Regions from separate parts of the Cupriavidus sp. 86D6 genome, predicted to be linked through region 2. Evidence: predicted binding sites of a transcription regulator. Region 2 holds the regulator's gene; each other region holds the start of a gene.
The links. The regulator FNR, encoded in region 2, switches genes on or off when oxygen is low (the NO sensors DNR and NnrR bind a similar motif). The targets are predictions, from matches to a motif close to TTGATNNNNATCAA.

Region 1 (7,945 bases), on a different contig from region 2:
GGCGGATGGGCGCCCGCATCCCTTGCGCCAGTCGCGCAGGCGTTACGCATCTTCTATATTTTGATTAGCAGACCACTGCCGCCTTAGGAAAAGAGGAAAATACGCCTTTCGGCATTAAGCATCCCTTAAGAGTGGCCCGACATGACCCAAGACACGCCCCTTCGCAGCGATGCGACGCACCTGTCCGCCCAGATCTCGGGCAACGAGGCGTGTTTGGCAGCCATCGTGCGGACTTCCATGGAGGCGATCATCTCGATCAACGAACAGCAGCAGATCGTGCTGTTCAACCCAATGGCCGAGGCGCTGTTTGGGATTGCCGCGCAAGATGCCATCGGTAAGACACTCGACCTCCTGCTGCCTGAGCGTTTTCGCTCGGCGCACACCCAGCACGTGCGCCGTTTCGGCGTGACTGGGGTCTCGGATCGGCAGATGGGCCTGCAGCGTACGCTCTATGCGCTGCGCCACGACGGTAGCGAATTTCCCATCGAAGCTTCCATCTCGCAGACGAACGACGGCCAGGGACGCAAGCTGTTCACCGTCATGCTGCGCGACATCACCGAGCGCGTGCGCGCAGAAGCCGCGTTGCGGCACTCGCGCGAGGAGCTGCAAGCGCTCTCCGATAGCATCCTGGCAAGCCGCGAGGAAGAAAAGCGCCGCGTCGCCCGCGAACTGCATGACGACATCGGGCAACGCCTGAGCGCGTTGAAGATGGACCTTGCCATGCTGGAGGGCGACCTGCGCGAAGCCGGCACGGCGTCGCATTGCCTGAGCCGCGCGGCGGCCATGCATGGCGGCATCGATGCCGCTATCGCCGCGGTCCGGCAGATTTCCGCGGACCTGCGCCCCGCTCTGCTCGACGAACTAGGGCTGGCTGCGGCGCTGGACTGGCTGAGCAAGGACTTCAGCGGCCGCTACGGCCTGACGATCGATCTGCGCGCTCCCGATCATCTTGACGTGAGTGAACAGGAGGCGACGGCGGTTTTCCGCATCGTGCAGGAGGCACTGAACAACGTCGTGCACCATGCGCAGGCCAATCGCGTGTGGATCGCCCTGGACCAGCACGCCGACGAACACGTGTTGCGGGTGCGGGACAACGGAAATGGCTGGGACGGCGCGCTACTCGACCACACGCGACGTTCGTTCGGACTGCTCGGCATTCGTGAGCGAACCCGGCTGCTAGGCGGAACCCTTGCGCTGACGCACGCGCCGGGGCATGGATTCGAGCTATGCCTGCGATTTCCCATGCGCGCTACTGAGGCGGAGTGAGACGATGATACGAGTAGTCATTGCCGACGATCACGCCGTGGTGCGCAACGGCTTGCGCCACATTCTGGAGCGCGAGGACGATGTGGAAGTGGTAGGCGAAGCTGCCAAGGGTTCCGAAGTGCCGCAGGTGTTGCGCGAGACGACGCCCGATGTGATCTTGCTGGACCTGTCGATGCCAGGGCGCAGCGGCCTGGAGTTGGTGCGGCATGTCCGCACCGATTATCCCGCGAGCCGGGTGCTGGTGCTGACCATGCATGCCGAGGAGCAGTACGTGGTACGGGCATTCCGCGCTGGTGCGGCCGGATACCTGACCAAGGACAGCGCCGCCAATGACCTTATTGCGGCCCTGCGCAAGGTAGCCATGGGGGGGACCTACGTCAGTCCCGAGATGGCGGAAAAACTCGCGCTTGGCGTCCAGGAGCAAACCGATGCGCCGCATGCCAGCCTATCTGACCGCGAGTTGGAGGTGTACCGACGCATCGTCAACGGCGAATCGCTGACCGAGATCGCCGAAGCGCTGTGCGTGAGCTCGAAAACCGTCAGCACCTACAAAATGCGGCTGCTGGAAAAGCTCCAGCTTCGCAGCGACGCCGCCCTGGTGCGGTACGCCATCGAGGCGAACCTGTTTCCCGGTGAATCGCCGCTCTAGTACCTGTCATCCCACGTGCCTGCGACGGCCGGCGGCCACGCTGCTTGCCTCCGCGCGAATCAGCAGCACAGGCTTGCTGGTCTGCGCCAGGACGCCTTCAGACACGCTGCCCATGATGACCCGCCGCATGCCGCGACGCCCATGCGTGCCCATGAGATCACGTCGGCCGGCCAGGTGTCCGCGCGCTCGACGATAGTCTCCGAGATGTTGCCACGGCCAAGCGGACGCTCCACAAGCTCCTTGATGCAGGTGACGCCGGCGTGAGCGCACCGCTCGGCGGCAAGGTCAAGTGCCCGTTCACCACCCTGCACAAGCTGGCTCAGTGCCATAGCGGTGTCCGCCGTGCCCGCGGCGTCGAACAATTCGCTGTCGTCCACTACATATAGCAGCTTGCTATTGGCACGGAACGCCCGCGCCATGCCAATGGCCTGGGTCATCGCCAGGTCGGCCGAATCGCCACCATCCACCGCCACCAAAATTCTCTCGTACATGATCGGGCTCCGCCTGCATCTTCTTGCTTCGAGACTACGTCGCTTCAGCCCATCGCACTTGATCTGCCGCAATGCCTTTGATCGATCGAGTCAGTCCGCTATTGATTGATTTTTCGCAACGGCTTCTTCACGTCATGGCATAGATTTGACGCGTGCCCAATGTTGTGGCATTGGCAAGGGAGAAAATGGACATCTCAGCTATTGTGGTCCACGTCGACGCGTCAACGTACGCCACGGCCCGGCTTGCTCACGCGGTCGCCCTAGCCTGTGCATTGCCGGCGACGCTTGTGGGCCTGCTGCCACAGCGCGGCCTCCATCCCGACGCGGAGTTCTTCGCCGATTGCGAGGCCAGCCGCTTGGCCTTCGAGGCCGCGACGGCAGGCGCTCCCATCGCCGTGGACTGGCGCGTGGGAGAAGGCACGCCACTTGAAGCCATGCAATGCGAAGGCCGCTTGGCCGATCTGATCATCGTCAGCCAGCCGTGCGCTGGCGACGGACATCGCCTAGTTGACACACGGCCGTTTGTGGAAGGAACAATCCTGGAGGCCGGACCGCCGGTCCTGGTCATTCCGCTGACGGACGACGCAGAGCCCACGCAGGTGTGGCCCTATGCGCGCGTGATGGTGGCGTGGAGCGGCACGCGCGAATCGGCGCGTGCGCTGCGAGACGCACTGCCGATCCTGCGCCGCGCGCAGCATGTCGCGCTGGCTTGCTGCGTTCCCTTCTCCCGACATCGCCAAACCGATATGGCGCCGGCCAGCTACGCGCTGACGTGGCTGGCGCGCCGGGGCATCCGAGCCTGCCTGATCGGACTGACAAGCGATGCGCATGCATCACTAGGCAAGGCTTTGCTCGCCACTGCCCGGACGGCCCGCACCGACTTGTTGGTTTGCGGCGCGCCGGCGCGCGACGAAGCGGTCGGCAAGCTGGGGGGCATCGCTGGAACGGTGCTCGAGAAGTCCCCAATCCCGGCGCTATTCGCACGTTAGCGATGCGCATGCAGACGCTGCCTGCGCCCTTCGGACCTTCGGAACTCCGGGGCGCGGGCAGCTTCGCAAATTTGGCGTGGCACGTCTCAGTGCGCCAGGAGCACGGGGACCGTCATCGAACTCAGGATGGTCTTGGTGACGCCGCCCAGCACCAGTTCGCGGAAGCGTCCGTGCCCATACGCGCCCATGACCAGCAGGTCGGCTTGCACATCGGCGGCACGCGACAATATCAGGTCGCCAATGGCGGCATCGTTCGCGCCGGGTTCGACCTCCGTGCGGACATCGGCGCAGACATCGCGCAGCACGCGGCATGCGATGTCCAGCGGGGCCGCGTCGGCGCACGGGGCATGGTGGACATGAGTGGCATGCAGCAGGTGCACGGTGCTACCTACCGGCAGCGGCAATGCATCGTGCAGGGCACGCGCGCATTCCTTGCCGCCGTGCCACGCCACCAGCGCGCGGCGGCCCACCGTCAGCGCCGGCCCGCCGTAAGGCACTACCAGCACGGGCCGGCCGGATTCCAATAGGAGCGATTCGAGAAACTGCGGCGCCACCACGCTCTCAGGTTCGCTGGTATCGATTTGCCCGGCCACCACGAGGCCGGCCTCCTTCACCTCCCTGAGCGTACGGCGTACCGGATCGCCGTCCAGACTGCGCCATTCCGCCGACACCGATTCGCTCCATACGGCCGCCTGGAATCGTTGTCGCAGTGTTTCTTGCTGGCGCTCACGACGGGCGCGATCCTGCTGCGCGGCTGCCGCCGCGTGCGCCACGTGATAAAACCACTGTGGATCGGCGGAAAACGTGGCGCATACGCCTACCAGACGGCAACGCTGCGCGGTGGCGATTTGCAGGGCCAACTTCGCGCGGACCATCGCGCGCGGGCTTGCGTCAACATGGACGAAGATGCTGGGATAGGCGAGCATGGCTTGATCTCCTGACCAGGCGGCGCGGCCAACTAGTGCGAAATGAGCATTGGCACCGGCGTGTTGTGCAGCAGCGTGCGGGTCGTGCCGCCGGTCATTAGCTCGCCTAGCCTTGAATGTCCGTAGCCGCCGGCCACCAGCAGATCAGCCGATTCCTGCTGCGTCTTTTGCAGTAGGCAACCCGCTACCGACGACGACTCCTCCACCGTCACCGTCGCCCGGACCCCATGCATGCCAAGCCAGCGCAGCAGTTCACCGTCTCCATGCTGCCAAAGCCCCTTTCCGCCGATTACCACCAGCAGAATCACACGCTTGGCGCGCTTGAGCAGGGGCAGCGCATCGCTGACCGCGCGAGCAGCCTCGCGCCGGCCGTTCCACGCCACCATTGCGGTATCGATCTTCGACAGCCGCGCCTGGGGCGGAACCACCAGCATCGGCCGACCTGCGTTGACCAGTGCATACTCGGCCGCTGACGCCATCAGCACGGGCAGATCGCTGGGCGCCCCCGGCAGGCCGGGCAGGATGATGTCGCTGGCCATGCCGTGCGTGGCCAATGCCCAACCAGGGTCCTGTTCCGCTAGCAGGTGCGAATAGTCTGCCGGCGCACCGTGACGCCCACAGGCATCGGACAGCGCCTGGGTACCCGCTTTCTCCACGCCGCGCAACATGTCGGCCCGCATGGTTTGATAGCGCATCGTCTCCGCGCCCACGCTGCGATACGGATCGAGCATCGGTCCGGTCGCGCTGAGCCCGACCACGCGCCCACTGGAGAACGACGCCAACAAAAATGCCGCATCCAGGCGCGCCTCCCGCGCTCCGTCGTCAGTCAGATCTACCAGCACTGTCTTGCAGTCCATTGCCGTGCCCTCGCGTGTCGTTGTATCTAATACAGTCAAAGGTAGCCAACACAGGATTGCGACGCTTGTGTCAGATCAAGTCAATGCGCGTTGCGCATGCGATGATGGATTCACTGCAAAGCGGTTGCGCAGCAAGCGAAACAAGGAGTGCAGATGGACGCCACCATGCAGGCCATGATCTTCGACGGTCACACGCTTGTCGCGCAGCGCGTGTCCGTGCCCACGCCGGGCGCAGGCCAGGTGCGCATCCGTGTACTGGCCTGCGGGGTATGTCGCACAGACCTGCATGTGATTGACGGAGACCTTCCTCATCCGAAGCCGGCGCTGATTCCGGGGCACGAGATCGTGGGTCGCGTCGAAAAGATGGGCGAAGGCGCGGCCGGAGTGGCGCTCGGTGACCGGGTGGGCGTGCCGTGGCTCGGCCATACCTGCGGCGTCTGCCGCTTCTGCGCCTGCGGGCGCGAGAACCTGTGCGATGCGCCGCTGTTCCACGGATATACGTGCGATGGAGGCTACGCGGAATACATGCTGGCTGACGCGCGCTACTGCTTCCCGATTCCCGACGCTTACGATGACGCGCACGCCGCGCCGTTGCTGTGCGCAGGCCTGATCGGCTATCGCACTTTACGCATGGCGGGTGAAGGCCAGCGCCTCGGCATCTATGGCTTTGGTGCGGCCGCGCACATTGTCACGCAGATTGCCGTGGCTCAAGGCCGCACGGTCTACGCCATGACACGGCCTGGCGACTCGGCGGCGCAGGCGCTGGCCACGCAAGTGGGCGCGGCTTGGGTGGGCAGCAGCCTGGACCCACCCCCAACCGTGCTGGATGCTGCACTTATCTTCGCGCCCGACGGTACACTGGTGCCGGCAGCGCTAGGTGCCACGGATAAAGGTGGCGTCGTCGTATGCGGTGGCATCCACATGAGCGATATTCCGTCGTTTCCGTATCGCCAGCTTTGGGAAGAGCGTCGCATCGTGTCCGTAGCCAATCTCACGCGGCAAGATGGCATTGGACTCATGCAGGTGGCCGCGCGCCTGCCGATCCAAGTGCACACCACAGTCTATCCGTTGCGCGATGCCGGCAAGGCGCTGGCCGACATGCGCGCCGGACGGCTTGCCGGTGCTGCCGTCCTGCGCATTTGATCGCGTGCCAGGCCCCACCGCGACGCTACTGCGGCAGCATCTGGATATCGTCCACCACCTTCATCACGCCCGGTGCAATCCACGCGGCGTTGAAAGCTGCCTGCCGCTCAGCCATCGACGTCACATGCCCCGACAGCGTGACCACGCCATCTTTGACGATGACCTTCACATGCCGCGCATCGCGGGCCGCCTGGCGTCGCATGGCATCTTCGATGCGCTGCTGCACATCTGGCGCGCTGGTGCGGGGCCTCAGCACGATCTGGTTCACGACGCCGCGTACGCCGTTAAGCGGCCGCACTGTATCGACCGCTGTACGACGCTGGTAATCCCAGTCCACTTCCCCCGAGAGAGTGACCATGCCCCGCTCAACTGCCACGCCAAGCTGCCCAACTGGCACGACGGAATTCCACATCAGCACGTTTTCGATAGCCCAGGCGATATCACTGTCGGTCCGCACGGTATCACCAGGCAACACCACGTCCAATTCCACGGCAACCGCCCGCAATCCCTGCACACGCTGCGCGGCCTGCTCCGCGAGATGCTTGGCATGGAATGACCGCAAATGTCCAGTGAGTGTGACAATGCCATCCTTGACCTGCACACCCACCTCGCGCTCGTCGACTTCCGGATCCCAGGCCAGTTCGTCAAGCACGTCTTGCTTCAGTTGAGAATCGCTTTTCATTTGCAACGCCTCCTTTTTTCGCCCGTCCGCATATCGCGTGTTGGGAACTTTAGGCGCATTACGTTGGGCGGCTTTGCTCTGGCGCAAGGCCTGCGCCCAGCGCGCACTCGTCTGCAAGCGCCTGTCAGATTTTCCTGACGCGCGCCCAGCGCAATCTGACCCGCCTCTCAGTCACCGCTGATTTCGGCCTGAGCGGCCGTGGCCAATACTCCAGGAAAATCGGGAGATACCGAATACCGACGCCGGTAGGTAGCCAGCGCGACCAGCAAAGGGGATGATATGCAGCAACAGGTGATACAGTTGCGCACGGCCGTGCCAATGCCCTACCCAGAAGCCTACGCGCCAGCGCAGGTCATGGCTCTGACACCCAGATGCGCCCATTGCAGCCTGAGGCCTCTCTGCCTGGCGGCGGGACTCGATGACGACGACCTGCCCCAGCTTGGATCGGTCATCGGACAGTGGCGCATGGTGCATCGTGGAGACTACCTGTTCCGCGTCGGCGACAGGTTCCAGTGCCTATATACGCTGCGCTCTGGATCGTTCAAGACGGTGGCGGGCCACGAGGAGGGTGTCGAGCATGTCACGGCCTACCTATTGCCGGGCGACATGCTGGGGCTGGGTGCTATCTCTGGCGAGCACTGCGACTGCGATGCCATTGCACTGGAAGACAGCACAGTGTGCGTGATCCCGTTCTCGCCGCTTGAACTGCTTTGCCGCGACATGCGCGGCGTGCAGCGTCAGTTGCACAAGCTGCTCAGCCAGGAGATTGTGCGCGAATCCCGCCAGACCACGCTGCTGTCTGGCATGCCTTCGGAGCGTCGCGTCGCTGCCTTCCTGCTCAACATCTCGCGGCGCCTGCGCGCCAGGGGCTACGCGGCGCATGCGTTCACACTACGGATGACGCGCGAGGAAATTGGCAGCTACCTCGGCATCAAGCTGGAA
Region 2 (7,945 bases):
GCGGCCTGCGCGCCGATACGGCCAAACTCCACCGACTCGATCTGCTCTTCGATGAAATCGTCCAGCTGGATGTCGGCGTTCTGGTCGCGGGCTTCGAACAGCAGGATCTGCTTGTCCGGTTCCTGCAGACCCTGTTCGTCGGGGACGACAAGCCAGCGGCGGAACGTTTCGTGCTCACCGGATTCACGGTCGATATGCACGCGGATATCCACGTCTTCCTCGAAACGCTTCTTGGTGGCCGAGGCCAGCGCGGCCTCCAGTGCACCAAAGACCACATCCTTGTCAACGTTCTTCTCGCGCGCTAGCGCATCGACGAGCAACAGAACTTCGCGGCTCATTGCTTGTTCCCTTTTCTTTGATTTCCCTTGAAGTCGATCACAGGCACCAGACGGGCCTTGTCGACATCGGATATGGCGAATTCCAGCAGTGCAGCGCCGTCCTTGCCCTCGAATTCCAGGCCGATCTTCTCGGCCCCGGCCTCGCCTGCGGGTTCGCGCAGGATGCCGACGAAGTTCTTCTGGCCGTTGACCGGCAGGCGCAGCGTGACCCTGGCTTCCTCACCGGCGAAGCGGACAAAATCGGCCAGCTTCTTGAGCGGACGGTCCAGGCCCGGCGACGACACTTCGAGGCGCTCGTAGTCGACGTTCTCGACCATCAGCACGTGCGTGAGCTGGCGGCTGACTTTCTCGCAATCCTCAATGACGATGCCGGTTTCAGGCTGATCGATATAGACACGCAGAAGTCCGGCCGGGGCACGCTCAAGCTCAACCAACTCGTAGCCCATGCCGTTAAGGGTGGTTTCGATCAAATCTGCCAGATGCACTGTATTCCCGAGTAGTGGCTTTCAATACCTTGGCAGACACCGGACAACACAACGTTCTGAAATCGAGGTTCCGAAACGGCCTGTAAGCCCTGCCTGCCCATCATCCCCACCAAACCAGCGCGTCATGTGACGCAATCCAGCCGCAAGCACAAACGGGCGAACAAAAAAAAAATGGGCGCAATGCCCATCATTCGCCCATCCTCGCCGAGGATGATACTTTTGAATAGACTTGGATTATACGCGGATTATGACTAAAAGGCAAAAGCCTGCTGGGATCCGCGCCGGAACGCGGCCGATCCCGGACTTTTCCGGCATCGGCCCCTTCCGAATCAGCGTTGACCGCTCCGGCCACCGCCGCGCGGCCGGCGATTGCCGCCGCCACCACCGCCGCCGCCCTTGGCGGCCTTCGGCATCACATTGCCGTTGACGTCACCGCCGCCCCGGCGCTGGCGGTTTCCGCCTGCGTTTCCCGCATTTCCGGCGTTGCCGCCCATGCCGCCGCGTCCGCCACGCCCGCCGCCAGCACCCTTGCCGCCCGCGGCGCCACGCATGCCGCCCGTGCCGCCCGTGCCGCCCGTACCGCGCAGGGCGCCGGCGCCACCCAGGCCGCCACTGAACTTCGTCGTGTGCGACGTCAGCGGTGCCGGCCCCGACGGGATGTAGCCCATCGAGGTCTGCATCGGATCAGGCTGGCCCCGCCCGGCGTTGCCGCCGCCGCGGTTGCCGCCTGCCTTTTCAAAGCGCGGCAGGCCGTCCATGCCCGTGTGCATTGGCATGCCCGCAATGGCGGCTTCGGTACGCGCCTTGCGGCCGCCCACCTTTGTCACGCCACCCTTGCCACCGCCCTGCTCGGCCTTGGCCGGCGCCTTCAGGCCGATGTTGGCCATCAGGTTGCGCACGTCCGTGGCTTCCAGCTCCTGCCAGCGGCCGCGCTTGAGACCACGCGGCAGCAGGAACTGGCCGTAGCGGGTGCGGATCAGGCGCGACACGGTCAGGCCGACGGCTTCGAACATCCGGCGCACTTCGCGGTTCCGGCCTTCGGTCAGCGCCACGTGATACCACTGGTTCACACCCTCGCCACCGCCGTCGGCGATGCGCAGGAAGTTGGCCTCGCCGTCGTCGAGCTGAATGCCATGCAACAGCGCCTGGCGATCGGCTTCCGCCAGTTCGCCCAGCGTCCGCACCGCGTATTCGCGCTCCACGCCGTAGCGCGGATGCATGAAGCGGTTGGCGATATCGCCGGACGTGGTAAAGATCAGCAGGCCTTCGGTGTTGAAGTCCAGGCGGCCCACCGCCACCCACTTGCCGTTCTTGATGCGCGGCAGGCTGTCGAATACGGTCGGACGGCCTTCCGGGTCCGACTGGCTGACGATCTCGCCGGACGGCTTGTGATACAGCAGCACACGCGGCGGCTTGGTCGTTACCTTGCGATGAATCAGCTTGCCGTTCACGCGGACCTGGTCGGCCGGCAGGATGCGCTGGCCGATATGCGCGGGCAGACCGTTGACGGACACCCGGCCCTGCAGGATCAGCTCTTCCATCTCGCGGCGCGAGCCCAGGCCGCCTTCGGCCAGCACCTTGTGCAGCTTCGGCGCATCGTCATCCGACGTCAGTTCGCGCACCGGCTTGGCCTTGGTGCGCGGCACGACGGTATCTTCCTCGTCGAACTGCTCGGAGATCACGAAGCGGAACACGTCCTCGGCACCGGCGGCAGCCTTGGCGCCACCGGTCTTGCCGGCCGGCTTCGCCGACTTGTCGCCCTGACGCTGTTCGCCACGGGCGCCCTGCTTGCCGGCACCCCCCTGATTCTTGCGCTGGCCATTGCGATTGCGCTTGCCGGCCTGTTCGGCCGCCGGCTTGTTGTCGCCGTCGACCAGTGCGGCCTTGCGCTGCGGCTGCTGGCGGCGCTTGCGCTGACCAGGCTGGGCCTGTGCCTCGCCACCGTCTGCCTGCCGCGCCTCTGGCGCACCGGCATCGGCGGCAGGCGCCGGCTTGCGGCGACCACGGCTACGCGGCGCGGCGGGCTGGGCGGTTTCGCCCCCCTCGGCCGGTGCCGGCGCGTCGCCATCGGCGCGACCCGCGTCCCGATCCTGCGCGGCCTGGCGGCGCGAAGCCACCAGATTGCGCAAACCGCGGCGGAGCCCCTTGCGGCGCGGCGCGCCGTCGGCGTCATTTCCCGTATCGGGGGCGCCGGTGTCACCCGGCACGTCCGGCTGGCGGACGTCTTGCTCAGCGGAATCAGACAAAGTATTCACTATCGATGTTGCATGTTGTTCAGTTGGACACACGCTCGTCGTCGTCCTCGGTCGAGAACGGCATATCGCCATTCCGGTCCGCAGGGTCGGCGGGCGCCGCTTCGGGCGCCCCGGTGTCCATGTGGAAGCCGTTGGCATGAGCCACCGGCGCGTCTTCCTGCCCGTCGTCTTCAGGCATCCGGGCGGCGCTGATATCGTCTTCGGAGGCATCGCCGTCGGCGACTTCCTCGCTGGGGGCGGCAGGCCCCGCTTCGTGTTGCTGTCCCGCCTCGACAGGCCCGGCGCCCACCTCCGGCCCGGCGGCCTCGACGGTCAACGCGGCTGCCGGTTCGGCAAACGCTTCCTCGTCGCCGGCAGGCGGGTTAGCCGTGGCGATTTCTTCAAAATCGATGGCCTGCTGCTCCAGGAGCGCCGCTTGCGCCTGCGCCTGGGCATCCTCCAGCGGGGGCAGTTCGTCCAGCGAACGCAGGCCAAGGTCATCCAGGAACGCCTTGGTCGTCGCGTACAAGGCGGGACGACCGGGCACGTCGCGATGGCCGATGACTTCGATCCAGCTGCGATCCTCGAGTTTCTTGATCACGTCCGTGCTGACCGTCACGCCCCGGATTTCCTCGATATCGCCACGGGTGACAGGCTGGCGATACGCGATGATCGCCAGGGTCTCCATGACCGCACGCGAGTACTTGGGGGGCTTTTCCGGATTCAGCCGGTCGAGAAATTCCCGCATCTCGGGGCGGCTCTGGAAGCGCCAGCCGCTGGCCAGCGCCACGAGTTCGACCCCGCGCGGCTGCCAGTCCTGCCGCAGTTCCTCGAGCAGCACTCGGATCGTGTCGGCACCGACGTCGTCGGCAAACAACCGTCGCAGATCGCCAACGCGCAGCGGCTCCTGCGCACAGATCAGCGCGGTCTCGAGGACGATCTTCGCCTCTTGGGTATTCATGTGATTGCGTGCAGCCTGTCTTTGCACCTGCCCCCGGACGAATCCCGGAGCACTGGAGATTGCAGATACAGCGAGGCCGAAGCCGCCGCCATTTCATCGCGCAGCCAGCTCGCCTGCCTAATGCAGCGCAGCCGTGCGCACCTCGTTCTTTTGCATCGAAATGCCGGGTCGATCCGGCAGGAGATCGTCCGGCGCTGGCCAGTTTCACCAGTCAACGGACCTCTTGCGTCGCGCCTTCTCCCTTCGGGGCGGACATTCGCCAGGGCCACCAGATGGCCAAGACGGCAAGAAACAAAACGGTATCGGCTCAGGCAACCCTGCCCTGACCGGCGCCATTTCCCAACCGCAGCCGGTCTTTTAACCAGATCTTTTGAACCGGATGGACTGTTGAGACGTTCTCGGCGCACCGGAGTGGCCAAAAACCCTGGGCACGCTCCCCAGATCAGGAATGCGGCCCCAGCGGCGCCCCGAGCAATGGTGCGGCGCGATACCGTGGTTCCGTCGATTGTATGGCATTCCCGGCCCCGCCCGCAACCCGCCCTTGTGGCCGATTCAGAACACCACGCAAAAGCCGTGTTGGGCCAGCGTGTCCGGGAGCCAGATCGACCGGGCCACGCCGAGCACGCCGAAGCCGATCACCAGCAGCCCCGACGCGACCCGCACCACAGGTTTGCGCGAGAGTTGCCGCAGGTACCCCGACAGCCCGGAGATCACCAGCAGGTTGGGCAGCGTGCCGAGCCCGAACGCGCCCATCACCAGCGCGCCCGACACCGCGTTGCCTGCCAGCAGTGCCAGCGCCAATGCGCCATAGATCATTCCGCAAGGCACCAGCCCCCAGGCCAGACCCATACCGTATCGGCGCAACAGCGGCGTTGCGCGACGCTCGCCACGTAGCCGCACCGGCAGTCGGGCGGTCATGGCCCGCGCACGCTGCACCACGTGCACGGCGGCCAGAGAGGCGAGCCGCTCGATCCAGTCGGAACGCATCACGCGTCCACGCAACAGCCACACACCGGTGAGTACCAGCATCATGCTGCCCCCGGCATAAAGCCATCGCTGCAATGGCAGATACTCCTGCCGCCACGCCGTCGCACCGACAGCACCCATCACCGCACCCAGCAGCATGTATGTCGTGATGCGGCCTGCATGCATGATGCACAGCGCAGTCCACCACTGACGAGCGGTACGGTGTATGACAATTGCCACATCGCGGTGCTGTTTCTGCTCCGCGGCAATAGCAATTCCTCCACACATGGCCGCGCAATGCATGCCACCGAGCAATGCCATCAGAAAAACGCTTAAAAGCACACCAAAAGGCAACTGTTCCTCGCTTCTGCGTCACATGACGCTGTAAAATGCCTGCATCGCGCCCTCGCTGCAAGCGCATTCATAACGAGCACTTCAATTGTTGACTTCCATTCCCGTCACCGAGATGTCGCCCCGTTGCTCAACGTGTGCCATGGGCCAGCTTTGCCTGCCCGTGGGCATGTCGCAACAAGACCTGGCGAAGATGGACACGCTCGTGCAGGAACGCGTGCGTGTTCACAAGGGCGAAACGCTTTACCGGATGGGCGAACCGCTCAATGCGGTCTACGCCATTCGCTTTGGCACACTGAAGACGCACGTCACGATGGAAGACGGGCGCACACAGATCACGGGCTTCCATCTGCCCGGTGAAGTCATCGGCCTCGATGGCCTCAGCGAGATGCAGCACGCCTCCGACGCCACCGCGCTGGAAGACGCCGAAGTCTGCGTCGTACGCTACGACGACCTGCAATCGCTGTCGAGCATCCTTCCCTCGCTGCAAGGCCAGTTCCTGCGCCTGATGAGCAAGGAAATCTCGCAGGACCAGGTCATGCTGATCACGCTCGGATCGATGCGCGCCGAAGAACGTTTGGCTGCGTTTCTCGTCAACATGTCCGAGCGTCTGTCGGCGCGCGGTTATTCGTCCACCGAGTTCGTGCTGCGCATGAGCCGCGAGGAAATCGGCAGCTACCTGGGCCTGAAACTCGAGACCGTCAGCCGCCTGTTCTCGCGCTTTGCCGAAGCAGGCCTGATCCAGATTCGTCAGCGACATGTGAAGCTCGTCGATATGGCAGGCATCAAGCAGGTGTACAGCCGGTCCTGCTGAAAGCCAGGGCCACGCATCACGACAAAGGCCGCGCCGGAGCCATCCAGCGCGGCCTTTCTGTTTGCAGCGCCTGTTCTGCATTGCTATTCGAGTTCATCGGTGTCGCTGAGCTTCACCGGCATCGTGTACAGCGTGAGCCCGCTGGACAACGCGCAGAACAACCACGCGACCAGGAAGCCAACGGTGTAGATCGCCTGCCGGGAAGCTTCTACCGGTTGTCCGAAGAAGCTGAGGTCTCCGGGATCCACCACCGAGAACACCACCGCCGTGGCCGCACCGCCCATCAGAAACGCCGGCCATAGCACCCACATCAGCCAGCGCAGTCTCATGGGCGCCTCGCAGCGGGTTCAGCGCGATCGGCACCGGCCTTCTCGACCACTAGTCCGTGGCGCGTGGCATCGTTCACCGGCACATCGGCATGGGTGTTTGCCAGCCAGATCGTGATACCGCAAGCGACCATCGCCAGCAGCGGACCACTCATCAAAATCCAGGGCCATGGCTCCCTGTACCAGGGCTTTGCGGGGTGTTGGGTCATTGCGCTCTCCTATTGGCATTCGTCCCGGCTCACCATCCGTGACAGCATCACAGATCGCGAGGCACGATGAAACTCGTGCTTTGCCGGATATCCACTTTCCGATCGGTTTCGGTCTCGGCGGTGACCGTCACCTCGATCTTGTGCGTACCCTGCTTCGCATCGTCGATCGGCACACGAATCCGGATCGGCAGCAGCCGGTTCGACGTGGGCGACAGCGATTCCGCGCCATGGTCGTACTCCACGACCATGCCCTGCAACGCGTCGCTCTGCGCCTGCACGTGAAACTTCATCGGCGCCTCGGTGGCGTTGATCAGTTGCAGCCGGTACACGTTTTCGATCCAGCGCCCTTCCACTTCGCGCCCGAGCGCGCCACGATCGCGAATGATGTCGACCTTGAGCGGCGCGCGCATGGCCAGCGATGTGACGAAGCCTGCCGTCAAGGCGAGCCAGATCGCCGTGTAGACAATCGTGCGCGGACGCATCAGCCGCTTGCGGGCGTCCGATGCCGACAGCTTCTTGCGCATCGCGTTTTCCGATGTGTACCGGATCAACCCGCGCGGATACTCCATCTTGTCCATGACCTGGTCGCAGGCGTCGATGCACGCGCCGCAGCCGATGCACTCGTACTGCAGGCCGTCGCGGATGTCGATCCCGGTCGGACACACCTGTACGCAGATGCTGCAGTTCACGCAGTCGCCCAGGCCAGCCGCGTGGTGGTCCGCCTTGCGCGACCGGCTGCCGCGCGGTTCGCCACGGCCCACGTCATAGGTCACGACGTAGGTGTCGCGGTCCACCATCACGCTCTGGAAGCGCGCGTACGGGCACATGTACTTGCACACCTGCTCGCGCATGAACCCGGCGTTGCCCCACGTGGCAAACGCATAGAACAGCATCCAGAACGCCTGCCACGGACCGAGGGTCCAGTGCAGGACCTCGCCGCCCAGTTCGCGGATCGGTGCGAAATAGCCGATGAACGTAAAGCCCGTCCACAGCGCGATCAGGATCCACAGCGCGTGCTTGGTCGCCTTGAGACGAATCTTGCGCAGGCTCCACGGATCGCCGTCCAGCCGGATGCGGGCGATGCGGTCACCCTCCACCCGGCGCTCGATCCACATGAAGATCTCGGTATAGACGGTCTGTGGGCACGCGTACCCGCAGAACAACCGTCCGGCGATGGCCGTGAACAGGAACAGTGCCAGCGCCGAGATGACCAGCAGCACCGCCAGGTAGATCACGTCCTGCGGCCACAGCACAAGGCCGA
Region 3 (7,945 bases), on a different contig from region 2:
AGCTTGAAGGGGACCTGAGAGTGGCCTCAGAGGGAATTGGTGTTGAAGTGCATCAGGGCATCGCTACACTTTCCGGCCATATCGGCACGTATTCTGAGAAAATGGCGGCAGAAAGGGCGGCCGAACGCGTGAGCGGCGTCGAGGGCGTCGTGGTCAAACTGGAAGTCCGTCCGAGTGTAACGCAGGACGACGAGGCTATCGTGCTTGCCGCACGCAACGCGCTGCAATGGTATGTCCACGTACCTGCCGATGATCTGCAGGTTGAGATCGAGAAGGGCTGGATAACCTTGCGGGGTACTGTGCGGTGGGGCTTCCAGCGTCATGCGGCCGAAAGCGCGATCAACCACCTGCGTGGCGTGGTCGGGGTGTTGAACCTGATCCGGGTAGAGCCTAAGATCGTCCCTGAGGAAATTGGGGGCAAGATCGAATCCGCGCACTACGTCACCACGCTGAACGGGAATCCCATCACATCTCGATCAAGGCAAACGCGGGCGTGGTCACCTTGGAAGGCACCGTGGATTCCGTTGCTGAGCGCCGCGCGGTTGGGGGCGCGGCGTGGTCCGCACCGGGCGTTTCCCAAGTCGTCAACAACCTTTGGATCCGTTAAGGACTGGCGCAATGCGATAGTTCCCCGATAGCACGCCAGATCGCACGAACGCCTACTCAGTTAGCGCGAATCGAACCCCGAGCGTCCGCTTCACAAGTGTTCAAGGAGGCCGCCATGGCCCGCAAGATACTCGTTGCCATCGACTTCAGTCGCTGTGCGCAGCGCGCGTTGGAGGAAGCATTGCGTGAAGCCGAATTCCGACAAGCCACCCTGGAGATACTGCATGTCATCGATTACGGATTTCTGAAGCATGAGAACAAGCCTTCGGAACTTGCCGACGTTCGTCTCAAACACGTCCTTGCAGCCAGTTCGCTCCTTGCAAAAGCCGCAGCGCGCGCGCAGACAGCCAGGATCGAGCACTCGTTGCAACTGATCGATGACATGGCAACGCTAGGCGACGTGGCCGGCCGCGTCGTTCAATTCGCAAAGACTTCAGGCGCGGAACTGATTGTGACGGGGTCCCACGGACACACCGGTCTGTCGCGCGCCCTGCTGGGAAGCGTCGCAGAGGAATTGGTTCGTCACTGCGCCGTCCCCGTGCTCGTGGTGCGCGAAGATATGGCGCAAGCAAGAGATGCCTCCATCGCCAAGTCAACACCCCAAGAAGTCGAAAGTAAATGAGACGGAAGAGCGGACCGCGGGACGTACGTCGGTCCCATTTCGCGACCGAAGGTTAGAATCTATAACCGTAGGCTAGCTAACAAGCCTCAGGCGTGATCTGTCGGTACGCGCGGGTGGGCTGCTTGGCGTGCCTGGAAGCGGTCACATTGCCGCCCTCTCACGGTGGCGCTTCCGCTGTTGCCGTGTCTGACTCGGATAGGCGCTCCCTCACAAGAAAAATGGCATCGGAGACGATCACTCAATGTGCGAACAGCGTGGGCACAGTCATGCATGACAGGATGGTTTTGGTAACGCCTCCGAGGACGAGCTCCCTGAAGCGACCATGCCCGTATGCTCCCATCACAATCAAATCCGCCTCGCAGTTCGCCGCGCGAGACAGGATGATCTCGCCGATGACCGAATCCGCCGCTGCGGGAGCAAGCTCAGTCTGTACTTCGGCACCGACATCGCGTAACAGACGCGCGGCGCTGGCAACCGGTGCGGAATCCTGGCGCAAGCTGAGACCCATCGCCGGGGCGCTTAGCAGGTGAACTTCGCTACCTGCAAGCAATGGCAGTGCATCATGTAATGCACGGGCACACTCCCGCCCGCCATCCCAGGCGACCAACGTCCGGGTACCAATGGTGTAGATACTTGTCGCGTAGGGGACGACAAGGACCGGGCGACCGGATTCCAGGATCATGGACTCGAGAAACTGCGGGGCGACGAAGGCTTCGGGATCGGCTTCATCCGGTTGACCGCCAACGACCAGACCCGCCTCCCTGATCTCCTTGAGGGTATGGACGACTGCGTCGCCATCCTCACTGCGCCAGTCCGCCAGAATGCACTGCTCGGCGAGCATGGATTGGAAATCCTGTCGCAAGGATTCGTGCCTGCGCAAGCGCCGCGCCCGCTCTGCTTGCAGATAATTGGACGCATCTTCCATGCGATAGAACCACCGCGGCTCCGGCGCAAAGGTCGCGCAAACGCCGACTAAACGGCATTGTTGTGTGGCCGCAATGCGAGCCGCCAATCTCACCCTCGTCGTCGCACTACGGCTGGCGTCGACATGGACAAACACACTTGGATATCCGAGCATCGATGTGTCTCCTGCGGAACGCAGACTAACGTCAGCCTATATGTGTCATTCTCCGGCAGACAGGATTTTTACACGCACCATGGCTGCGGCATAGACTGCACCTGACTTCCCGCTTCCCTTGCGAGGAGGCGGCTCCGCCAGACATTCCTCTCCCAAGCGGCTTGCGCTGGTATGCCAATCGACCGGCATCTGCGCCGGGAAAGTGCACGGGCCTCGCGCTGCCACTGAACCATCGGAAGCCATTCTTTACAACGCCGAGGGGTGATTTCGATTCAATAGTAGGGTTGGGTCTGGCCACAGCCTTGATATCGGTCAAGTCTGCACCACGGATCTACTGTTCGCGGCATGTCCGCATCATCCGGCGGGACATGACAGATGTGCACTTTCTGTCGTTCGGGCATTCTGCACGCGCCTGAGGTATGCACGTGGCCGAGCGCAAAGGCAAACCGGCGGAGTCCAGAGGCATTTGCCCGCGCCTCCCTGGCAATGCCACAAAAGAAAAGCCCGCTATGCCAAGCGGCATGCGAGCTTAATGTCTATGAGGAGCCAAGTAGACGGTCACGCGGAGCGCCCCCGCTCGCGTAACTGGATTCAGGATAGCCGCGCACACAAAACATGTGTTTGATCTGTATCAATAGTGGGCAGCAGGGAGGCGGTCTTGACGACAGTTCCCCCCCAAGGAGGAATATAGCCCGGCAAATGGGAGGAGTGAACGAGGGAGGACGCCAGCGCTCGCGTCACCTCTTGCTCGAACTGCGCTCCGATCCGCACGCGACGTCTCACTTCCGCCATCAGACATCTCTTCGCCGGGCATTCAATTTAGCGGTCAATAGGTCAGACACGAGCGTCCAAACGAACAAGCAACACCGGTGTCACCGCGCTTCGCGCGAGCTTCTCGGCGACACTTCCCATGAGCAGTCTGTCAATTCCCTTTCGCCCGTGCGTACCCAGCACGAGGAGATTAGCACCGACGCGCTCCGAAGTCCGGGTGATTGCACTCGAGACATCGCCGAGGTGTTGCTCTGCGTCATCCAGTGTGATCCCGCATTGCACGTCACGTTCGTCCGCCTCCGCCTTGGCCAACGCAAGGAGTTTTTGTCCCTGCCGAAGAAGCTCATCGTGGAATTCGGACTCGTAACCGCTCTCAACGACGTGAAGGACCTCCAATCGCGCGTGCACTGCCGATGCAAGCGCTATGGCTTCATCTAGGGCACGCTGCCCGCATGGGCTACCGTCAATTGCAACCAGGATTGTGTCGTACATCGTCGGACCTCCATTTCCTGATAGAGACAGTTCCGCGATGGCTGGCGAGCATGCCGTTGGTCCGGCGGTACTTGGCGGGCACCTGCACGATGAACCGCCGACGTACAGGCCAGCATCGCGATCGGAGTCAATATAGATGCCGACAATCCTTTGCCGTTGATAAAGATCAAGCTCGGCACAGCCATTGCACTGCACGTAGCTGTGCTGTAGCTCCTCCTAGAAGCAGAGGCCGAGGCGATTTCACGTCGCCGGGCGAGAAAATCGTCCGGGCTCGCCAGCATCCATTTGATTTACCGCAACCCAATACCAGGCAGGCGACATACTCTGAATTGGAGACCAAAGCTCTCCAGCCTGATCTGCGATCGCAGGCGGCCTAGCCTGCCCGGGAATGCTACAAACGGCCCAGCCACGCTACGGAGGCCAGCGTGAATCATCGAATCCCCCGCTTGCGCTCAATCCATACCCGGCGCAATTCCAGCCATAACTCTGGCGGAGAGAAGCAGGCGTTCTCGCTCGTCCTGGGAGGGCCGGTCTACCAGCTTTTCCGCAGGGTTCGTCTATCCGACGATGCCCTGCAACTGGTACGTCAACGCATTCTGGTCCTCTCCCTATTCGCGTGGCTGCCGCTCCTGCTGCTGTCCGCGATCGAGGGCAATCTGTTCGGCAAGGCCGGCATCGTCCCATTTTTCATGGATATGGAAGTCCACCTCCGGTTCCTCGTTGCCGTCCCACTACTTGTCGCGGCGGAACTTGTGGTTCACAAACGTCTTCGCGGCATCACGCAATCGTTCCAGGAGCGGAACCTCATTCCAGAGGCGGCGACAGGCGAGTTTGAAGCGGCAATCGTTGCGGCCATGCGCTTGCGCAACTCCGTTTCCGCCGAAATGGCGCTGGTTGCGATTGTCTACGGTGTGGGTGTGCTGATCGTCTGGCGCCATTACACGGCACTTCAGACTTCCACCTGGTACGCCACCGCTGCCGCAAACGGTTCCCGCTTGTCTCTGGCCGGCATCTGGTACGGCTATGTCAGCCTTCCCCTCTTTCAGTTCCTGCTGATTCGCTGGTACTTCCGCATCTTTATCTGGATGCCATTCCTATGGCAGGTGTCCCGCATCAAGTTGAGCCTGATTCCTACGCATCCGGATCGTGTTGGCGGCCTCGGCTTCTTGGCGAATACGGTCTATGCGTTCGCATTGCTCCTGGCAGCCCACGGCGTCATGGCGGCCGCAAACCTTGCCAACCGGATCTTCTTCCTCGGGGCGGTCCTGCCGGATTTCAAGGCGCCAATCCTGGGGATGGTGTTGTTTCTGCTGGCGGTGGTCTTTGGACCGCTCTTTGTGTTTGCGCCTCAGCTCGCACAAGCCAAACGCAAAGGCCTGCACGACTACGGCACGCTCGCCGAGCGCTATGTTCGCGAATTCGACCAAAAATGGCTATGTGGCGGCGCCGCACCGGCAGAACCATTGTTGGGAAGCGCCGATATCCAGTCGCTGGCAGATCTGGGCAACAGCTTCGAAATCGTTCGCGGCATGCGGCTGGCTCCCATCACCAGGGATGCCGTCATCCAGATTGCAGCGGCTGTTCTCGTCCCCATAGCGCCCTTGGCACTGACCATGATGCCGCTGGATCAATTGCTGAAGTATGTCTTCGGCCTGCTCTTCTAGCTGTGGCGCAGTGTCGTTGGATAGACTAATTTCTCATTATTGGCAGTCGCCCACCAAAAGCGATAGGGATCGCACCATGTCCGGGCCATTGCCGCTTGCATCCCTCGCGCCAGCGAGGGATGACTTTGAAGAAAAACAGGGGGATAAGGGATGCTCGAGTGGCGCATATCGCCCGTGCATGTGCGGTCGCCCCGATATCTCCTGCTCTGTCTTGTGGCAAGCATGGGTGCCATGGCCAAACCAGGCATGGCGCATGAGTCGGAACCACGCGCCTATTCGTCTGCGCCAGTGGGAACCCATTTTTTGATGGCATCGTACACACAGCTCGGCGGAGACGTGCTGACGGACCCGTCCCTGCCTATTACGAACGTCACGGCGAAGATCGATATCCTCGCACTAGGATACGTTCAAGTTTTGGCGGCCGTACCGCTTCCGTCGGCGTCGTACTGTCCTATAGCCGCGCCAATGTTGCAGGCAAATGTATTTGACGCGCCAAACGGCGTATATCGTGCCGGGCTCAGCGACGCGGCCTTTCGTTTCGCGGTTGACATCCTAGGCGGGCCGGCTCGGTCGCAAACGGATTTCTTGAGGAATCCGACCGCCACTACACTAGGGAGACGAGCATCACTATTGTGGCGCCGAGCGGACAATACCACGCAGACAGGCTCAACAACATTGGCAGTAACCGATGGGCGTTCAAGCCCGAGGTCGTTGTCTCCTGGCCTGTGGGCGACTGGTTTGCGGAAGCCTCGCTCGGCGCGTGGTTCTTTACCCCCAATGACGACGTTCTTGGCAGCCGCAAGCGCAGCCAACGTCCTCTGGCAATAGCCCAACTCCACAGCGGCTACCAGTTTCGGCCGGATTTCTGGATGGCCGGCGACCAGGGGCTCTCTAGCGAAGGCACCACCACGGTGGATGAAGTCGCCAACGCCGATCGACGGTCCAGCACTCGGTACGGGCTGACCCTAGCCGTACCGTTTTCACGGGACTGGTCGGCCAGGTTCAGCGCTTCGCGAGGATGGATCACTCGTGCGGGTTGCGACTACAAGGCGGTGAGCCTGACGGTGCAATATCGTCGGATAGATTGATACGCTCGTGCCCAGCGGCCGCGCCTGGCGATGGGAGCGAGTACGACGCCGGTGTGCAAGGTGACTCGCCAACAATGGCCAAGCTCGAAGAGACCATGGCACGATTTAGTCAGGTAGAGCTTGCAGCGCAAAGCGTCACGTCGCCGCCGCTTCGCGCACAGGGCGCGCGTTTCATCAAAGCGATTACGGACCCGCAAAAACCATTCCGATGATAGGGCCTTCTCTGTGTAATGTTTGTACTCTTGTTGCAATGATTTTTCCTTCGATGACGATTGCAAAGATCCTCGTTGTACAAATCACCGTAGCTTTGGCTAACCGATAGCCGGGTCCCGGGCACCGCCATCATGTCGGGAGACAACCAATGAAAGTCGCCGTGTTTAGCGCCAAGCCCTACGACCGTGAATATCTTGACGCCGCCAACCTTGCCGACGGGCATCAGCTCAGTTACTTCGATAACCCACTTGATATGGTAACCGTTGGCCTCGCCGCCGGCCATGACGCCGTCTGTATCTTCGTGAACGACACTGCGGATGCTTCTGTGCTCGAGGCGCTCAAGCGCGGGGGAACGAACCTGATTGCCCTGCGCTGCACCGGATTCAACAACGTCGATCTGAAAGCCGCAGCAAGCCTTGACATGAGGGTGGTTCGGGTTGTCAATTACTCGCCGAACGCGGTTGCCGAGCATGCCGTTGCGTTGTTGCTGGCGGTCAATCGCAAGATTCACCGGGCCTACAATCGTACGCGGGACTTCAACTTTTCTCTCGACGGGTTGATGGGGTTCGATTTCTACGGCAAAACCGTCGCCGTGGTCGGCACCGGCAAGATCGGGCGCGTGTTCGCCAGGATCATGCTTGGCTTCGGATGCGACGTCATTGGCTACGACGTAGTTCCCTCGCCGGAGTTCGAAGCCCTGGGCGCCCGCTACGCCCGAGAAGCCGAAATTGGTGCCAGCGCGGACATCATTTCACTTCACTGCCCCCTGACCCCGCAGACGCACCACATCATCAATGCCGACATGCTGGCACGCGCAAAGCCAGGAGCATTGCTGGTGAACACGAGCCGCGGCGGCCTGATCGATACTGAGGCAGCGATCGGTGCGCTGAAGAGCCGGCAATTGGGCGGCCTCGCCCTCGACGTGTACGAGCAGGAGGCGGATCTATTCTTCCGTGATCTCTCCAGCACCATCAGTACTGACGACGTACTTCAGCGCCTGGTCTCTTTCCCGAACGTCATCGTGACCGGGCACCAGGCCTTTTTCACGCGTGAAGCCATAACCACGATTTGCCTGACAACCCTGCGCAGCATTACTGAATTCGCGACAGGCCAGGCCCTGACAAACGAGATAAAGATGTGAGATGGCGTGGGGAGGGTGCTGGGCCGCCATCCTCGCGTATCCATGGCAGGACGCCGAAATGTACACCGTCTAACCCTGAAAAATACAGAAGGTGGTGGCGATGCCCCATGCATTGCCGTCTTGCCCCTGCGCTCGCCTTGTGTCGAGTACCGACACAGGCTAGCCACGCCCTCGGCAGGCGGATCCTGCGATTCAGTTGTTGCTCGCGGGACGCGCCCGGCCGGAACGGGATAAACTCGAGACGCTCGCCAACCTTCACTGAAGGGCCTA
Region 4 (7,945 bases), on a different contig from region 2:
CGCCCAATGGTGCGCCGGCCGTGATCGTCCCAGTTCAGCAGTTGTCCCTGGCAGAACTTGCAGGCAACTGGAACGCCTTCGCAATGGTTGGTGCGGGTGGCGCCAGCTTTACGACAGCGCGTGCGACCTTCACGCTGGATGCCAATGGCAAGATGACGGCCGGTTCGACCTGCAACGACGACAATGCGTGCGCGGCCTGGACTGGCAATGAACTGTCTACCGTTACGAAACAGCCGGGAGGCTACTTCCTGATTACCGATGTGACGGGCACCAGCGTAGGCGTGGCATTCAAGGGGACTGACGGCCAGGTGACGGCGGTAATCAGCCAGCAGACCGGGCTGATGATCGCCACCAAGCAGGTTTCACGCGACCTGCCGGTAGTGGGTGCGACCAATGCCTACTGGGACTATGTCACCTTCGGCGACATGTCGAGCCAGTTCACGAAGGCATCGACCCGCATCACCTCGGTCGACACCGTGAATGGCACGTACACCCGTACCCGTATCGAAGACAATCGTCTGGACATGTGGCGGCAGAACTATCCGCTGACCGGCTTGCGCTATCGCGCTCGCAGCGTGGGTGCCGACGAGGCGGTCCAGCTGACGCTGGGCAACACCGGCATCGGTGTGAATCTTGGTCTGCACGTGACGAAACCGTATTTCGACATCTCCGTGAACCGGCCGAAGTGATGGCCTGACAACGGCCTGACGGCCCAATGCCTGAAACGAAAAAACCCGCTTTCGCAGCGGGTTTTTTCTTTCTTCAGCTGCGGTCGGACACCCCCCCATCAAAAATCCACCTTCTGCCCCGGTTCCGGCACGATCACCGCCGTGGCGGCCGATGTACCGAGCGCCGTCTTCAGTTCGGCGGGCGTGCCGCGCAGCATCGGGCTGGTGCCGTAGTGCATGGGGATCGCGTACCTGGGCCGGATGAAGTCGCGCAGCGCGATGGCGGCGTCCTGCGGGCCCATCGTGAAGTGGCCGCCGATCGGGATCAGCACCAGGTCGGGCTTGTAGCGGTCGGCCACCATCATCATGTCGCCGTAGAGCCCCGTATCGCCCATGTGCCAGATCTTGAAGCCGTTCTCCATCTCGATGATGTAGCCCACGGGCTCGCCGCCGTAATGGGTTTCGTCCTTGCCGGTGGCGGGATTCTTCCAGACCAGTTCCGACGAATGCTCGGCGTGCACGGCCGTGATTTTCGGACCGTTGTCGCCCAGCGGTGCGATGGTGCCGCTCTTGCCGAAGCGCATGGCCTGGGTGGCCGGCAATTGTCCCAGCGTAACCAGCTGCTGGCTCAGGCCGCCGGCATTCCACAGCGGTGCGTTGGTGAGCTTTGCCAGCGCGACGGCATCGCCCAGGTGGTCGCCATGCGCGTGCGTGACCAGGATCAGGTCGACCTTGCCCAGCGCGGTCAACTGCTTGTATTCGGCGGGCGTCTTCGGATTGCCGGTCAGCCATGGGTCGACGACGATGACCTTGCCGCCCGGCGTTGTGATGCGCATGGCCGACTGGCCCAGCCACAGGACTTCGGTCTTGCCCGCGGCCACTGGCGCCGTGGCCGTGGCCGCGGCGGCCGGCTGTGCCGGCACGGGTGGAGGCGAAACACTGGTGGCGCAGGCGCCGAGCAGCCCGATGGCGCCAGCCAGCAGCAGGCGTGGCGCACAGGATGGCAGGCGCGAAAGCCCCGGAAGGCGGCGTGTGATCATGGTCGTCCCTGGTTGAATTTGTCTCGACATTGCCAAAACCGCACCGCTTCAGGGGGGGATTCGCGCAGGCACTGAGGCGTTGCGAGGTGGAGTATTTGCATGCGCCGATGCGCTGTCAACCGGCGTTTCCCAGCAGGGCCGGGCCGGACGCCGCAGGAAGTTGTAACGCCAAATTCAAGAAACGGCGATCCGTGCGCGCGGGCAGGCCGTCCGGCGGGCAGCGATGTCTCCCTGCGCTTACATCTGCTCACGACGGCGTAACCCACTGTAATCATCGGGCGTCCATCATGCATTCCGTAGAGAGGGCCAAGGTTGGCCCGACTGAAGGACTGAAAGATGCGCAAGTCGATTCGTTACACCGGTATCGCTGTCCTGAGTGCCGCCATGCTGGTCGCCGGGACCGCCTCGGCCCACGACCGCTATCACCGTGGCGGTGGCGGATCTTCGGCAGGTGCCGCCATTGCGGTGGCGGCCGTGGCAGGCCTGGCGCTGGGCGCGCTGGTGGCCAGCAGCCAGCCGGTCTACGCCGCGCCGGCGCCGGTCTACGCGCCGCCGCAGCCGGTGGCCTATGCCGCGCCGGCCGTGCCGCCGGGCTACTGCTATAGCAACTACCAGGGTGGCTACGTGCCGTGCGGCCGTCCGGCGCCGGTGCAGTACGCCCCGCCGCAGCAGTACTACGGCTATTGAGGCAGGCAGTACAGGCAAAACCGTCGCCGTGGGCCGGATCGACGCCGGCCCTCGTCGGCCGGCGCTGCCCGAGGGGTATCTGAAGCGGCAGGACTGCGGCCTCAGGTCGAACCTTTGGCGGGGGCAGGGGCAGCCGATGGCGCGGGCGCATGCTCGACGTCGATGCCCCAGTCGCCGTGTTCGTACCAGTCGGCGCCCAGCAGTTCCATCGGATGCTGCGTCCGGCTCGACCCGTTGCCGCAGCCCATGGCATCGACCGCGCAGTACTTGTCGCAGCCCCAGCAGATGCGCTCGGGATGTTTCGGATGAATCGGAAATTTCTTGGCCATGGCGAATAGGCGGACGTGCGGGGTAATGGCGCACGCCGACGCCATCCGATCGTAGTCCGTTCATCACGAGAATTTGGCGATATGGCTATTCGCTTTGCGCTGCATCAAACGCAGATCCACGACGTGGAATCAGCCCACGGCCGCCTCTCTGAAGTAAGCAGCCCATGCACAGCCGCCGTCCCGGGCAATGCTTACAACCGTGAGTAGCCGCTGCCATCCGGCGGTGCCTTGCCTGACTGCAGGATGACGAAATGTCTGTCGTCGTGCGCACCCGGACACTGGAACGGCGTTTGCGTGACAGGCGGGGGAGTCCCCTTGTGCTTCCGCCCGGGCTGGGGGGGTGACTAACGGTTCGATGGAGGAAACCATGCGGAAGACGACAACGACGGCAGCAGCACTGGCCCTGGTGATGATGATGCTCGGCGGCTGTACGGCAGCTGGCAGTGGTACGGGCTCCGGCTCGGTGGCAGGCTCCGGCGCCGTGACCCCGACCGATTCGGGCTCGCGCAGCGGCCATTACGGCGGCGGCTATGGCTCGGCCCCCAGCGGCAGCTCGAGCGGCAGCACCAGCGGCAGCGGCGCCACTTCGGGCAGCTCTTCGCGCTGAGCCCGAACCGGTTGGCGCACAGGCAGTAAAGGGCGGGCCCGCGTGGCCCGCTTTTGCATGGCTTCCGCCCTGGGCCGCCGCCCTGGGCCGCGAGATCTCTAGCGCCGGCGCATTACAAGATATAGCCCCGCCGCCGCGATGGCCATGCCGGGCCAGGCCATCGGCGCCAGCGATTCGCCAAGCAGGACGAACGCGATGACCGCCGTGGCCGGGGGCACCAGGAAGAACAGCGCCGACACGCGCGACGCCTCGCCATGCCGGATCATCGCCAGCAGCAGCGAGATCGCCACCAGCGAGTTGCCGACGACCAGGTACGCCAGCGACCCGAACAGGCCTGGCGTCCATTGCACGTGCATCGGTTCCAGCCACCAGGCCAGCGGGGCGGTGACCAGCAACGCCACGGTGTACTGCACGGTGTTGGCCAGTACCGGATGCACAGGCGCGCCGAAGCGTTTTTCCCATAGCGTGCCGCTGGTCATTGCCAGCAGCGCCAGCAGCGCGAAAGTGAGGCCCAGCGGCGACGTCATCTGCACCGGGGACCTGGCCGTGATGACCATCACGGCACCGGCCACCCCGAGCGCCAGCCCCGCCCACCGCACGCGGTCCACGCGCTCGCCGGCGATGGCTGGCGCCAGCAGCCCGATCAGGATCGGCTGTTGCGACGTGACCAGCGCCACCGCGCCCGCCGACATGCCGAGCTTGAGGCTTAGATAGGTGCACGCAAAATAGCCGGCCTGGATCAGCAGGCCAATCATCGCCAGATGCAGCCAGGGCGCCAGGCCGCGCGGCATCGGTGGGCGCAGCCACAGGCAGGGGCCGATCAGCAGCGCCACCACGCAGGCGTAGCGCAGCGCTAGGAATGTCAGCGGATCGGCATACTGCAGGCCCAGCTTCAGAAAGACGAAGCCGCAGGACCACAGCAGCAGGAACAGGGCGGGCGCGACGCGCAGCCAGAGCGGGGTGGCCGGCGCCTGCAACGTGCGTTCTGGCATGGACGAGGGGCCCGGACGGCGGCCATGGCGGGGATCAGGCGCAACGATAACATCGGACGCCTGCTGCATTGCCGCACTGCCGGGGATGCGCCCGCGCGCCACGGCCGCGTATGCGCCATGTCGCCGCAATGATGGTCGAGGCGGGTGTCGTCAGGTGCCCATCATCGGCGAGGGTCGTGTGCTAGATTAGGCGCCGGCTCCCGGCATGGGGAGTAACCGGTGTGGCGGGATTCCCATGGACTCACTGATCACGGCGGCGGCGCGCGCGCTGGCGGCCGGCGACCCGCTTGGCGCGCTGAACCGCATCGCCCTGCGCGATGACGCCTCCGCGCTGGCCCTGCGCGGCATTGCCATGTCGCAGCTGGGCGATTTCACGCGTGCCCGCGCGCTGTTGCGCGGCGCGGCGCGCGCCTTTGGCCCCCGGGAACATATCGCGCGGGCCCGCTGCACCGTGGCCGAAGCCGAGATCGCGCTGGTCTCGCGCGACCTTGGCTGGCCCGCCAGGGCGCTGGATACTGCCTGGCGCGTGCTCGACACCCATGGCGACACGCTCAACGCCGCGCATGCGCGCTACCTGATCGCGCGGCATCACCTGCTTACCGGCCAGCTCGACGATGCCGAGCAGACCATCGCCACGATCGATCCCGCACCGTTGCCGCCCGCCCTGCGCGCAGCGCACGAACTGGTGGCGGCCGGCATCGCCATGCGTCGCGTGTCGTTCACGCCTGCGCGCGATGCCTTGCAGCGTGCCGGCATCGCGGCGCGGCAGGCCGGCATTCCCGCGCTGATGGCGGAAGTCGATGGCGCCCTGGACACGCTGCGCGCGCCGGTGGCACGTCTGCTGGCGCGGGGCACGGAACAGCCATTGCGGCTCGATGCGGTGGAAGCCTGGTTTGCGTCCGGTGCCCTGATCGTCGATGCCTGCCGCATGGCCGTGCGGCAGCGCTGCGCCGTCGTGCCGCTGGCGCGGCGGCCGGTGCTGTTTGCGCTGGCCCGCGCGCTGGCGCAGGCGTGGCCCGGCGACGTGCCGCGCGACGCGCTGATCGCCACGGCCTTCCGCATGCGACACCCCGACGACACGCACCGCGCACGCCTGCGCGTGGAAATCGGACGGCTGCGCAAGGCCCTGGGCGAACTGGCGCGCATTCACGCGACGCCGCAAGGGTTTGCGCTGCTACCGCCTGCGGGGGTCGAGATCGTGGTGATGACGCATCCTGTCGAGCAAGCCCACGCGGCGGTGCTGGCGTGTCTGGCCGATGGCGAATCGTGGTCGAGTTCGGCACTGGCGCTGGCACTGGGCACCAGCCAGCGCACGGTGCAGCGGGCGCTCGACGTGCTGGCCGGGGCGGGCAAGGTCCAGCCTGTGGGCGGCGGCCGCACGCGCCGCTGGATGACGCCGCCGATGGCCGGATTCGCGACGGCCTTGTTACTCCCGCCGCCGCTGCCCGGCGCGTAGCATGGTTTCCAGATCCACCACGCAGGCGCGCAGCCATGCGCCGCTTGCAAACGTCCAAAGGAAATCATCATGAAGCGTATTGCCGCAGAGATTGTCCAGGAGTACGGTCCCTTCCCGGGTGTCGATCATGTCCACGGCCTGACGTACGACGGCAAGCAGGTCTGGTTCGCCGTGGGCGACCGGCTGCTGGCGCTCGACCCCGCCACCGGCAAGGCCGGGCACGCGATCAGCGTGCCCGCGCATGCCGGCACGGCGTTCGATGGCCGGTATCTGTTCCAGATTGCCGAGCGCCGCATCCAGAAGATCGATCCGCAGACCGGGGCGGTGGTGGCAACGATTCCGGCGCCGGGAAACGGCAATGACTCGGGGCTGGCCTGGGCCGAAGGGTCGCTCTGGGTGGGCCAGTATCGTGACCGCAAGATCCACGAGATCGATCCCGGCACCGGCGCGATTCGCCGCACCATCGAATCGAGCCGCTTTGTTACCGGCGTGACGTGGGTCGATGGCCAGCTCTGGCACGGCACGTGGGAGAACGACCAGAGCGAACTGCGCCATGTGGATCCGCAATCTGGCAAGGTGCTCGAAGCGGTGGAGATGCCGGCCGGCATGGCCGTGTCGGGTCTGGAGTCGGATGGCGGTGACCGCTTCTATTGCGGTGGCGGCGACAGCGGCAAGGTGCGCGCGGTGAAGCGGCCGAGGTAAGCACCTAACCCCCAACGCCTCTCCCGCCCTGCGGGAGGGGATAGCCAGTCGGGATCGGTGCCGGGGGCGTCAGACCTGAATGAAGTCGTGCGGCGACGGCGCGGCGCTTTTGGGCGTCTCGCCAATCATTTCCAGCACCGTGGATTCGATCATGTAGGACATCGCGGTCAGGGCCAGGTCGTTGGGTTCCTCGCCGAACGGTTCCTCGATCTCTGCGCTCAAGGCTTCGAGCGCGAAGAACGTATAGGCGATGAAGCAGACGATGACCGGCGTCATCAGGCCGATCGAGTCGAGCAGCCCGAACGGCAGCAGCACGCAATAGAGATAGATGCAGCGGTGGATGATGACCGAGTACGTGAACGGAATCGGCGTGCCGGCCAGCCGTTCGCAGCCGCCCAGCGCGGTGCTGAGCTGGTTCAGCGACATCTCCATCGGCTGGGCCAGCGCCGGCGCCAGCTGGCCCGCGCGGAGCCGCTCGCCAACCCATTCGCCAGCCATCAGCAGCACGATTGCCGGCTTGAACTTCGCCGCCTTCAGCCGCGCGGCATCGGCCTCGTCGAGGAACGGGGCCACGTCCGGCCAGGCGTCGGTGCCGCGCAACTGGTGGCGCAAGGCGTGCACGAAGGCGCAGAGCCGGTACGCCAGCCGCCGCGCGTCGTGCTGGTCGGCCACCAGCGTCAGCGCCTGGCGGGTCAGCGAGCGCGATTCGTTGAGCACGCTGCCCCATAGCGTGCGGCCTTCCCAGAAGCGCGCGTAGCTGGTGCTGTTGCGAAAGCCCAGGAAGATGGCCAGCGTCAGGCCGATCAGCGAGAACGGCACGAAATTCAGCGACACTTTCCATTCGCCGATCCGCCCGTGAAAGAACGTGATGACCGCGGCGAACAACGTGATAGTGACGAGCTGCGGGGCAATCCTGGGCAGGACCGACCCCCGCAGCACGAACAGCATCCTGAACCAGTGAAGCGGCGGGCGGGTAATCATCGGCGTGCGGACATCGGGGCAAAGGTGCCATGTTCGCACGCCGGCGCGCCGGCCGACAGAGGGGTGTGGCGTTCAGCGATCGCTGCGGATCGGCCCGAATTCCACGGGTACCCAGGTATAGCCGACCTGATCGCGCCGCACATGCCCCAGCCCCGGGAACGGCAGGTGCGCGCCCCCCACCCACAGCTTGTCCTTTGCCGCATCGGCCAGCACGCGCTGGCGCGTCAGCACGGCCTGGTGGCTGTCCACGTCGAACTCGATGGCGATGTTCGGGCGGCGGAACTGCGTGGCGTGGCTGTGGACGATATCGCCCCACAGCAGCAGGTTTTCCTTGCCCGCTGCGAACAGATAGCCGGTATGGCCCGGCGTGTGGCCGCGCGTGGGCACGGCCCGCACGCCGGGGATCGGTTCCTCGCCGGCGATGGCGTTGAAGGTGCGGAAATGGTTGGCGGCCTGGTACGGCGCCACGGCATCGCGCGCCAT

Region 1: the regulator FNR is predicted to act here: its motif matches at 5,244-5,257, upstream of AC3G88_RS26510 (universal stress protein).
Region 3: the regulator FNR is predicted to act here: its motif matches at 3,726-3,739, upstream of AC3G88_RS26600 (universal stress protein).
Region 4: the regulator FNR is predicted to act here: its motif matches at 2,819-2,832, upstream of AC3G88_RS27685 (DUF3079 domain-containing protein).

Annotation. Positions count from the first base shown of each region.
Region 1 is NZ_JBYPSB010000019.1:15,128-23,072, forward strand. Features, by position in the region: gene AC3G88_RS26485 (PAS domain-containing sensor histidine kinase) at 142-1,266, shown strand; gene AC3G88_RS26490 (response regulator) at 1,271-1,915, shown strand; partial or broken gene AC3G88_RS26495 (universal stress protein) at 1,922-2,406, opposite strand; gene AC3G88_RS26500 (adenine nucleotide alpha hydrolase family protein) at 2,592-3,395, shown strand; gene AC3G88_RS26505 (universal stress protein) at 3,482-4,321, opposite strand; gene AC3G88_RS26510 (universal stress protein) at 4,354-5,163, opposite strand; gene AC3G88_RS26515 (zinc-dependent alcohol dehydrogenase family protein) at 5,332-6,321, shown strand; gene AC3G88_RS26520 (BON domain-containing protein) at 6,347-7,003, opposite strand; gene AC3G88_RS26525 (helix-turn-helix domain-containing protein) at 7,469-7,945, shown strand, end outside.
Region 2 is NZ_JBYPSB010000001.1:1,000,829-1,008,773, reverse strand. Features, by position in the region: gene nusA (transcription termination factor NusA) at 1-338, opposite strand, end outside; gene rimP (ribosome maturation factor RimP) at 335-823, opposite strand; gene rluB (23S rRNA pseudouridine(2605) synthase RluB) at 1,153-3,069, opposite strand; gene scpB (SMC-Scp complex subunit ScpB) at 3,098-4,018, opposite strand; gene AC3G88_RS04610 (sulfite exporter TauE/SafE family protein) at 4,571-5,338, opposite strand; gene fnr (fumarate/nitrate reduction transcriptional regulator Fnr) at 5,424-6,149, shown strand; gene AC3G88_RS04600 (hypothetical protein) at 6,233-6,478, opposite strand; gene AC3G88_RS04595 (hypothetical protein) at 6,475-6,684, opposite strand; gene ccoG (cytochrome c oxidase accessory protein CcoG) at 6,732-7,945, opposite strand, start outside.
Region 3 is NZ_JBYPSB010000019.1:36,126-44,070, forward strand. Features, by position in the region: gene AC3G88_RS26585 (BON domain-containing protein) at 1-638, shown strand, start outside; gene AC3G88_RS26590 (universal stress protein) at 722-1,228, shown strand; gene AC3G88_RS26595 (universal stress protein) at 1,467-2,306, opposite strand; gene AC3G88_RS26600 (universal stress protein) at 3,141-3,569, opposite strand; gene AC3G88_RS26605 (hypothetical protein) at 3,995-5,233, shown strand; gene AC3G88_RS26610 (transporter) at 5,866-6,321, shown strand; gene AC3G88_RS26615 (hypothetical protein) at 6,396-6,533, shown strand; gene AC3G88_RS26620 (2-hydroxyacid dehydrogenase) at 6,683-7,675, shown strand.
Region 4 is NZ_JBYPSB010000022.1:38,015-45,959, forward strand. Features, by position in the region: gene AC3G88_RS27670 (hypothetical protein) at 1-689, shown strand, start outside; gene AC3G88_RS27675 (metal-dependent hydrolase) at 788-1,708, opposite strand; gene AC3G88_RS27680 (mechanosensitive ion channel protein MscS) at 2,045-2,395, shown strand; gene AC3G88_RS27685 (DUF3079 domain-containing protein) at 2,497-2,724, opposite strand; gene AC3G88_RS27690 (hypothetical protein) at 3,092-3,331, shown strand; gene AC3G88_RS27695 (DMT family transporter) at 3,430-4,323, opposite strand; gene AC3G88_RS27700 (helix-turn-helix domain-containing protein) at 4,559-5,779, shown strand; gene AC3G88_RS27705 (Vgb family protein) at 5,849-6,481, shown strand; gene AC3G88_RS27710 (bestrophin family protein) at 6,551-7,462, opposite strand; gene AC3G88_RS27715 (MBL fold metallo-hydrolase) at 7,535-7,945, opposite strand, start outside.